One region of the Sphingobium sp. JS3065 genome, then DNA from elsewhere that is predicted to be linked to it. Evidence: riboswitches for the same ligand, from Rfam matches in the RefSeq annotation. Region 1 holds a riboswitch; the other holds the start of a gene.
What was found. Region 1 has a riboswitch for cobalamin ahead of NUH86_RS18605 (HoxN/HupN/NixA family nickel/cobalt transporter). Riboswitches for the same ligand answer to the same signal wherever they lie in the genome.
Positions count from the first base shown of each region.

Region 1 (4,208 bases):
GCGGCCAACGGCTTCCCCCTCAACTCGCCCTATAATGCGGACATCCCCTACATCATCAAGCAATATGCCGCTTTCGGCGAGGCAAGCTACAAACTCGGCCAGTTCAAGCTGACGGCGGGCGGGCGCTATTACGATTTCAAGGAAGAGCGCGACTTCAAGACCGGCGGCGTCTTCCCCAATGGCGACAACCGCGTGGGCGACAAGACCGGATCGACCGGCTTTTCCCCCCGCTTCATCGCCAGCTATGAGGCCAATCGCGACCTGACCTTCAACGTCCAGGCGTCCAAGGGCTTCCGCCTGGGCGGCGTCAACGATCCGCTGAACCTGCCGCTCTGCACCGGCGGCGCGACCGGGCCGGATGCGGCCACCTACGGCAATCGCCCGACTTTCGAGGATGAGACGCTCTGGAACTATGAAGCGGGCGTCAAGGCGTCGGGCGGCGGCCTGACCTTCAACGCGGCGGTGTTCTATAACGACATCAAGAATCTCCAGGTCACGGCGGATGCGGGAAGCTGTTCCTCGCGCATCATCTTCAACGTGCCGAAGGCGCATACGGCGGGCCTGGAAGCGGAACTGAACGCCCGCATCTCCCCCAATCTCGACCTGTCCTTGAGCGGCAGCTATATCGAATCGGAGATTGACAGCAACGTCACCGACGCGGGCGGCGCGATCATCGCGGGCATCCGCAAGGGCAACCGCCTGCCCACCGTACCGAAGTTCCAGATGGCGGCGGCGGCGACCTATACGGCGGAAATCGCGGCGGAAACCGACTGGTCCTTCACCGCCAGCCTTCAGCATGTGGGCAACCGCTATACCCAGCTTGCCGATCAGGAACCGGGCGCGGGCAGTTTCCCCAACTCCATCTATTATGATCCGGCCACGGGCGCCAATGGCACCGGCGCTTTCGACTTCGGCTCCTACAAGCTGGGCGCCTATAATCTGGTCAACCTGTCGACGGGGGTAAGCTGGAACAGCGGGTTGTCGGTCACGCTCTACGTCAACAATCTGTTCGACGAAAACGCGCTCTATTCCCTGGATCGCGAACGCGGCGGCCGGGGCCGTCTGGGCTATAATATCGGCACCCCGCGCAAGATCGGCGTGACCGTCCGCAAGGATTTCTGACCTGCCGGACGCCGGAAGCCGACCGCTTCCGGCGTCATTTTTTAACCGATACACCCGGCCGATCCGCCATTATGGTCGCGGTGATCGACTGGCGATGTATGTTCCCCTTCCGTAATCTGCTGGAGGACGGTTATGAACGGACCTTGCCGGTCCGCACCCGTGCGCCCTTCGACAATAGGAAGATTTCATGCTCAATATCCCCTGGGACCAGCCCGCCACCATGATCGATCTGGACGGCAAGGCCCCGATCATCGGCACGATCCGCGATTGCGCCCAGCATTTCGCGATCTTCAAGCCCCATGCAAAGGAACAGGCGCGCGTCCTGCTGACCCAGCCGGTACATCGCGAAGGCCGCAAGACGCGGACCTGGGTGCTGGAGCCGTGGGAGATCGAAAAGCTGGTCGACCGGCTGAAGGCGGAGATGCATTGAATTTCCGCCACATCGTCTGAACCGGGTTCCTGCATCCCGCCGATCAAGCACCCCCTTCCCATTCTGCTTCTCAATCTCTATGCACAGCCATGAAAGCTGGCCTTGGCCCGCTTTCACCGATCGCGCCGGTGCCCTCCCAAGGGGCTTAATAGGGAATGCGGTGATGAATCCGCGGCTGTCCCTGCAACTGTAAGCGGTGAGCGAGACGCATATCGATTTCCCGGACCGCCGGGGGATCAGCCACTGGGCCGGACGCTAAATCCTGCGAGGCCTGGGAAGGCGATGCGTCGAGCGATGACCCGTGAGCCAGGAAACCTGCCTGCGTCTGGTCGCTCTTGCCTTGGTCCAGGGGATGGCCGCGGCACGGTACTCCGTCTGAGCGACGCTTTACGCAGCGGGAGCTGCTGTCCGCATGCCGGGTGCAAGAGCGTCCGCCCGGCATGAAGGCGGCTCCCGTCCGGTTTCGCCGACGCCGACGGGGGATCTATCCCTATGACGACAATATCCGCCGCGCCGCCTGCGCCGCGCCTCCTGCGCCGCCGCGCGACTGGCATGTTCGCCGCGCTGATCGCCGCCAATCTCGCCATCTGGGCGTGGGCCCTCATCCTCTTCGCGGGCAACAGCGTGATGCTGGGCACGGCGCTGCTCGCCTGGAGCCTGGGCCTGCGCCATGCCGTCGATGCCGACCATATCGCCGCCATCGACAATGTAACCCGCAAACTGATGCAGGACGGCCAGCGCCCGCTGACCGTCGGCTTCTGGTTCGCCATCGGCCATAGCGGCATCGTCCTGATCGCCGCGGTCGCCATCGCCATCGCCGCCAGTGCGCTGAGCCGCGTGGAGGCCGTGGGCGCGATCGGCGGCACCGTCGCGACCATCGTGTCCGCGACCTTCCTCTTCGCCATCGCCGCGATGAACCTCATCATCCTGAGATCGGTTCTGAAGAGCTTCAACCATGTCCGCAAGGGTGGAGCCTATGTCGATGAAGATATGGACATTCTTCTTGGCAATCGCGGCTTTCTCGCCCGTATCTTCCGCCCGCTTTTCCGGCTGGTGACGCGAAGCTGGCACATGGCCCCGCTTGGCTTTCTCTTCGGCCTGGGTTTCGACACGGCCACCGAAGTCGCCATTCTGGGCCTGTCGGCGGGACAGGCGGCGAGCGGCCTTTCCATCTCGACGGTCCTCATTTTCCCGCTGCTCTTCGCGGCGGGCATGGCGCTGATCGACACGGCGGACGGTGCGCTGATGATGGGCGCCTATCAATGGGCGTTCGTGAAGCCGATCCGCAAACTCTACTACAACATCACCATCACGCTGGTCTCGGCGCTGGTCGCCATCCTCATCGGCGGGATCGAGGCTGCGGCGCTGCTCGGCGACAAGCTCGGCCTTACCGGCGGCGTCTGGACCCTTGCCGCCGACCTTGGCGAACATTTCAACAGCCTCGGTTTCTTCATCATCGGCCTGTTCGCCGCCTGCTGGCTGGCGAGTTGGATCATCTATCGCTGGAAGGGCTTCGACAAGATCGAGGTCGCTCTCGAACCCCAAGGAAATCCCGCATGACCCCCAGAAACCCCGCAAAAAAAGTCCCCGCCACCGTCATCACCGGCTTTCTCGGCGCGGGCAAGACCACGCTGATCCGCCACCTCATCGAAAATGCGGGCGGCCGCCGCTTCGCCCTCATCATCAACGAATTCGGGGATGTGGGCGTCGACGGTGCACTGGTGCAGGGCTGCGGCGACGAAGCCTGCCCGGACGAGGACATCATCGAACTGGCGAACGGCTGCATCTGCTGCACCGTGGCGGACGATTTCCTGCCGACCATGCAAAAGCTGCTCGACCGGCCGACCCCGCCCGATCACATCATCATCGAAACGTCCGGCCTCGCCTTGCCCAAGCCGCTGGTGAAGGCCTTTCAATGGCCCGACATCCGCACCCGCGCCACCGTGGACGGGGTGATCGCCCTGATCGACGCCGACGCGCTGGCGTCAGGCCGCTTCGCCCATGACGAAGCCGCGCTGGCCGCCGCCCGCGCCGCAGACCCGACGCTGGACCATGACAGCCCGATCGAGGAACTGTTCGAGGATCAGCTCGCCTGCGCCGACCTGGTCCTGCTCAACAAGACCGATCTGGTCAATGCCGGCACCCTCGCCATGCTGGAACGCGATCTGGCCGGGGAAACCCGCGTTGGCGTCCGCATCATCCGCACGGCGAAGGGCGAAATCGACCCCGCCATCCTGCTCGGCCTGGACGCGGGCGTGGAGGATCAGATCGACGCCCGCCCCTCCCATCACGACAATGAGGAGGACCATGATCATGATGATTTCGAGAGTTTCATCATCGATCTGGGCGAACTGGACAGTCCCGAACCGCTGCTGGCGGCCTTGGGCGAAGCCATCGCCGCGCACGACATATTGCGGGTGAAGGGCTTCCTCGCGATCAAGGGGCGTCCCGCTCGCCTCGTGCTCCAGGCTGTCGGCCCCCGCATCCAGCATCATTACGACCGCCAATGGCAAGCGGGCGAACCGCGCGCCTCGCGCCTGGTCGTGATCGGCCAGACCGGCCTAGACCGCGCCGCCATCGAGGGCCTTCTCAAAGCGCAGACGGTCCCCGCCTGATGCACCTGCTGACCGCCACGCCCGGCGCCGTCTCCAATGGC
Region 1 covers NZ_CP102665.1:261,840-266,047, forward strand. The annotation lists gene NUH86_RS18595 (TonB-dependent receptor) at 1-1,122, shown strand, start outside; gene NUH86_RS18600 (hypothetical protein) at 1,310-1,552, shown strand; cobalamin riboswitch at 1,662-1,890, shown strand; gene NUH86_RS18605 (HoxN/HupN/NixA family nickel/cobalt transporter) at 2,045-3,112, shown strand; gene cobW (cobalamin biosynthesis protein CobW) at 3,109-4,167, shown strand; gene cobN (cobaltochelatase subunit CobN) at 4,167-4,208, shown strand, end outside.

Region 2 (4,208 bases), on a different replicon from region 1:
ATCACCGTGCCGGGCGGCGCGCTGTACGAGATTGCCGGCAATGGCGACCCGTCGCGGCTGGACGCCTTCCTGCCGATGGGCGACCGGGTCGAGGCGATGGACGCATCGCGCGGCACCCGCCGCGTGGCGACCATCGGGGAAGGCAGGCTGAACGGCGTGCTGTTCGTGACCCGCACCGGCCTGCTGCCCTCACGCGACTGGCTGATCCGGCAGTTGGAGGCGGAAGGCGTGGGCGGCTCCGTGCTCGCGGCGCGGGGTCCGGGTAGCCAGCCCGACAAGGGCGCGACCATCTGTGTCTGCTTCGACATCGGCCTCCATCAGATCGTCGCCGCCATTCGCGAGCAGGATCTGGTCGACGTCGCCGCCATCGGCAAGGCGCTGGGCGCGGGGACCAATTGCGGTTCCTGCCGCCCCGCGCTCGCCAATATCCTAGCCCAGACATCGCAGGAGACGCTTCATGCAGCCGAATGAGCTTATCGCCCCCGGTGAAGTCTGGCTGGTCGGCGCAGGCCCCGGCGACCCGGACCTGCTGACCCGCAAGGCCGAAAAGCTGATCGCGGCGGCGCAGATCGTCTTCTACGACGCGCTGGTCGGGCCGGGCGTTCTGGACCTGATCCCGCTGGGCGTGGAGCGGGTGAGCGTCGGCAAGCGTTCCGGCCGCCACAGCAAGGCGCAGGAGAGCATCAACGATCTGCTGCTCGCGGCGGCGAAGGCGGGCAAGCGCGTGGTGCGGTTGAAGGGCGGCGACCCCTCCGTCTTCGGCCGTTCGGCCGAGGAGATGGCGCATCTGGCGGCGGACGGCATATCCTTCCGCATCTGCCCCGGCATCACCACGGCCAGCGCGGCGGCGGCGAGCGGCCATGCCTCGCTCACCCTGCGCGGCGTGGCGCGCGGGCTGACGCTGGTGACGGCGCATCTGAAGGCGGGCGAGCCGCTGAAGCTGGACTGGGAAATGCTGGCGCGGCCGGGCGGCACGCTGGGCATCTATATGGGCCGCGCCGCCGCGGGGGAGATCAGCCGTTCGCTGATCGCCGCCGGGCGCGATCCCGAAACGCCGGTGATGGTGGCGGTGAACGTATCGCTGCCCAATGAGCGGCTGATCCGGGGGAAGCTGTCCGCGCTGGCTTTCCTGGTGGCGACGATCAGCGATGAAGATCCGACATTGCTGCTGATTGGCGAAGCAGTGGCGGGAACGAATGTTCCGGCGGAAGCCGTTGCAACTATCGCCCTGGAGGCTTGACCTCAGCTCGAACGGGGGAGGGTGAAGCTTTCCAAATCCTCCGGCCGGTTGATATTGGGCAGCGCGAACTCCGGACGGTCTACGATCCGCGCCCTCACCCGCTCCAGCCAGCCATAGATCGACCGGTTATTCTCCTCGGCCAGATGCGCGTCCAGTTCGGTCCCCAGTGAAGCGGGCCAGAACCCCGCCAATTGCTGTCCCTTCAGGATCGCCGCGCCTTTCCCGATCAGAGCCTCCGCCAGCCCGTCCGGATAGACCGGAACGTCGCATCCGGTCGTCAGCACGGCATCGAAGCCCTGCGCCGCCGCATGGTGCAGCGCCGCGTTCAGCCCGCCCAGCGGCCCCATATCCGCCTCCGGCCGGTCCGCCAGCCCGGTCATCCCGGGAACCTGCCGCCCGCAGACCACGACCGCCTCGACATGGCGGCCCAGCGCCGCTGCTGCATGATCCAGCAGGCTTCGCCCGTCGAGCATCGCCAATGCCTTGTCGCTGCCGAAGCGGCTGGAGCGTCCCCCGGCCAGCACGGCCCCCAGCAATCGCATTTCCGTCCCTCCTCAAGCCGCTTGGCATCAGCCTCGCTTTCCCTTATGGCGCGCGGCGCGGGCGGGGACAAACCCTCCCGCGCAAAGAAGATCGCGCCGGTGCCCAATAGGGCTGAAAACGGGAATGCGGTGCGGACGGGCAACCGTCCCATTCCGCGGCTGTCCCTGCAACTGTAAGCGGTGAGCGCGATGCACTTCGGTCGCAAGACCGGCCACTGGGCCACAAGTCCGGGAAGGCGTGCATCGCCGCATTGACCCGCGAGCCAGGAGACCTGCCGGCGCATGGTCGCTCTTGCCCTGACCCAGGGGTTGGTCATGGCACGGTGTTTTCCGTCTGAGCGACGAAGCGGCGCAGGGCCGCATCGGTGCGGGGGCGGGCATTGGCGTCGACTTCCCCTTGTTCCGACCGCGTCAAGCGGATGCCCTGAGCCATGAAGTCGCAGCGGCGCTCAGGGAAACAAGATAATGTTGAAAGCCACCATCTCTCTCGCCGCGCTGCTCGCGGCCACCCCCGCGCTGGCGGAGGATGAGATCATCGTCACCGCTCTGGGCATCGAACAGCCCAGCGACGAAGTCGGCCAGGCCGTCACCGTCATCGACGCCGACACCATCCGCACCCGCCAGAGCGTCAGCGTCGTCGATCTGCTCGCCACCACGCCGGGCGTGCGCTTCAACCGCAGCGGCAGCCTGGGCGGCGTGACGGGCGTTTCGCTGCGCGGCGCGGAGACGACGCAGACGCTGGTGCTGATCGACGGGGTGAAGGTCAACGATACCAGCGGCATCGGCGACATGTATGATTTCGGCAATCTGCTGACCGGCAATATCCAGCGGATCGAGATACTGCGCGGCTCCAACTCGGTCGCCTACGGCAGCCAGGCGGTGGGCGGCGTCGTCAATGTCATGACCGGCACGCCCGCCACCGGTTTCGCGGGCAACGCATCCGTCGATTACGGCTATAGCGACACGCTGAACGCCAAGGCGGATATTTCCGGCGGCAGCGGCATCGCATCGGGCGGCGTCGGCCTTGCCTATTTCAACACCGACGGCATTTCCTCCGCCGCCAACGGCACGGAAAAGGACGGGTATGAGAATATCGCCGCCAACGCCAAGCTGAAGCTGGCCTTCACCGAAACGCTCAGCCTCGACCTGCGCGGCTATTATATCCATGCCGACCTGGAGACCGACAACGGCGTGGTAGACAGCATCGCGGACTCCTCGAAATCGGATCAATATGTCGGCTATGCCGGCCTCAATCTGGCGCTGTTCGACGGCAAGCTGACCAATCGGGCGGCCGTGACCTGGTTCCGCATGGACCGCGACTATGCCTCGGCATATGGCGACTATGGCTATTCCGGCACCAACCTGCGCTTCGAATATGAGGGCGTCTATCAGCCCGTGGACCAGGCCAGGCTGATCTTCGGCTATGAGCATGAACGTCCGGACTATGACTTCTCCGGTTTCGGCTCCGTGGAAAGCCACAAGGTCGATATCGACAGCATCTACGCGCTGGCGATTGTGAAGCCCTTTGCCGGGCTGTCGCTGACCGGCGGCGTGCGGCATGACGATCACAGCCAGTTCGGCGGCGCGACGACCTTCGGCGCCAATGCCAACTACACGCCCAACCAGGGCGCGACCAACATCCGCATGAGCTATGGCGAAGGGTTCAAGGCGCCCTCGCTCTACCAGCTTTACGGCACGGATGTCGGCAATGCGGGCCTGCGCCCGGAACGGTCGAAAAGCTATGATATCGGCTTCGACCAAAGGCTGGGCGGCGAACGGGCGATCCTTTCCGTCACGGCATTCCGGCGCGATACGAAGGACCAGATCAATTACGACTATTCGATCGGTCTTTACGGCGGCTACAATAATCTCGACCGCACCCGCGCCAAAGGGGTGGAGGCGATGCTGACCCTGAAGCCGGTCGATGCGCTGACGTTCACAGCCGCCTACAGCTATGTCGATGCGCGCGACCGCAATACGGATGCCCGCTTGCCGCGCCGCGCAGCCAATGCGGTGAGCGTTTCAGCGGACTATGTCTGGCCCTTCGGCCTGTCGACCGGCGCGACGGTGACGATGGTGGGCGACAGCTTCAACGATGCGACCAACGCGGTCCGGCTGGACGGCTATGCGGTGGCGGATGTGCGGGCGTCCTTCCCGATCATGGAAAATCTGGAAATCTATGGCCGCATCGACAATCTCACCGATGAGAAATATGCCACGGTCCATGGCTATGGCACTTATGGCCGCTCGGCGTTCGGCGGCGTGCGTGTCCGCTTCTGAAAATACCCTAATGCCGTGGCGCAGCGTTGAGCTGCGCCACGATAGAGCGCGCGGCCTCGACATAAGCGGGGCCGCCGCACACGGTCCATGCCTGGGGCAGGCGGATGCGCGGGATCGAGCGCAGGATCGGGTGGTGCAGCATTTCC
Region 2 covers NZ_CP102664.1:2,384,941-2,389,148, reverse strand. The annotation lists gene NUH86_RS11640 (nitrate reductase) at 1-471, shown strand, start outside; gene cobA (uroporphyrinogen-III C-methyltransferase) at 458-1,240, shown strand; gene mobA (molybdenum cofactor guanylyltransferase) at 1,243-1,782, opposite strand; cobalamin riboswitch at 1,863-2,077, shown strand; gene NUH86_RS11625 (TonB-dependent receptor plug domain-containing protein) at 2,248-4,062, shown strand; gene NUH86_RS11620 (ABC transporter substrate-binding protein) at 4,070-4,208, opposite strand, start outside.
Region 2: another riboswitch for cobalamin. It lies ahead of NUH86_RS11625 (TonB-dependent receptor plug domain-containing protein); the one in region 1 lies ahead of NUH86_RS18605 (HoxN/HupN/NixA family nickel/cobalt transporter).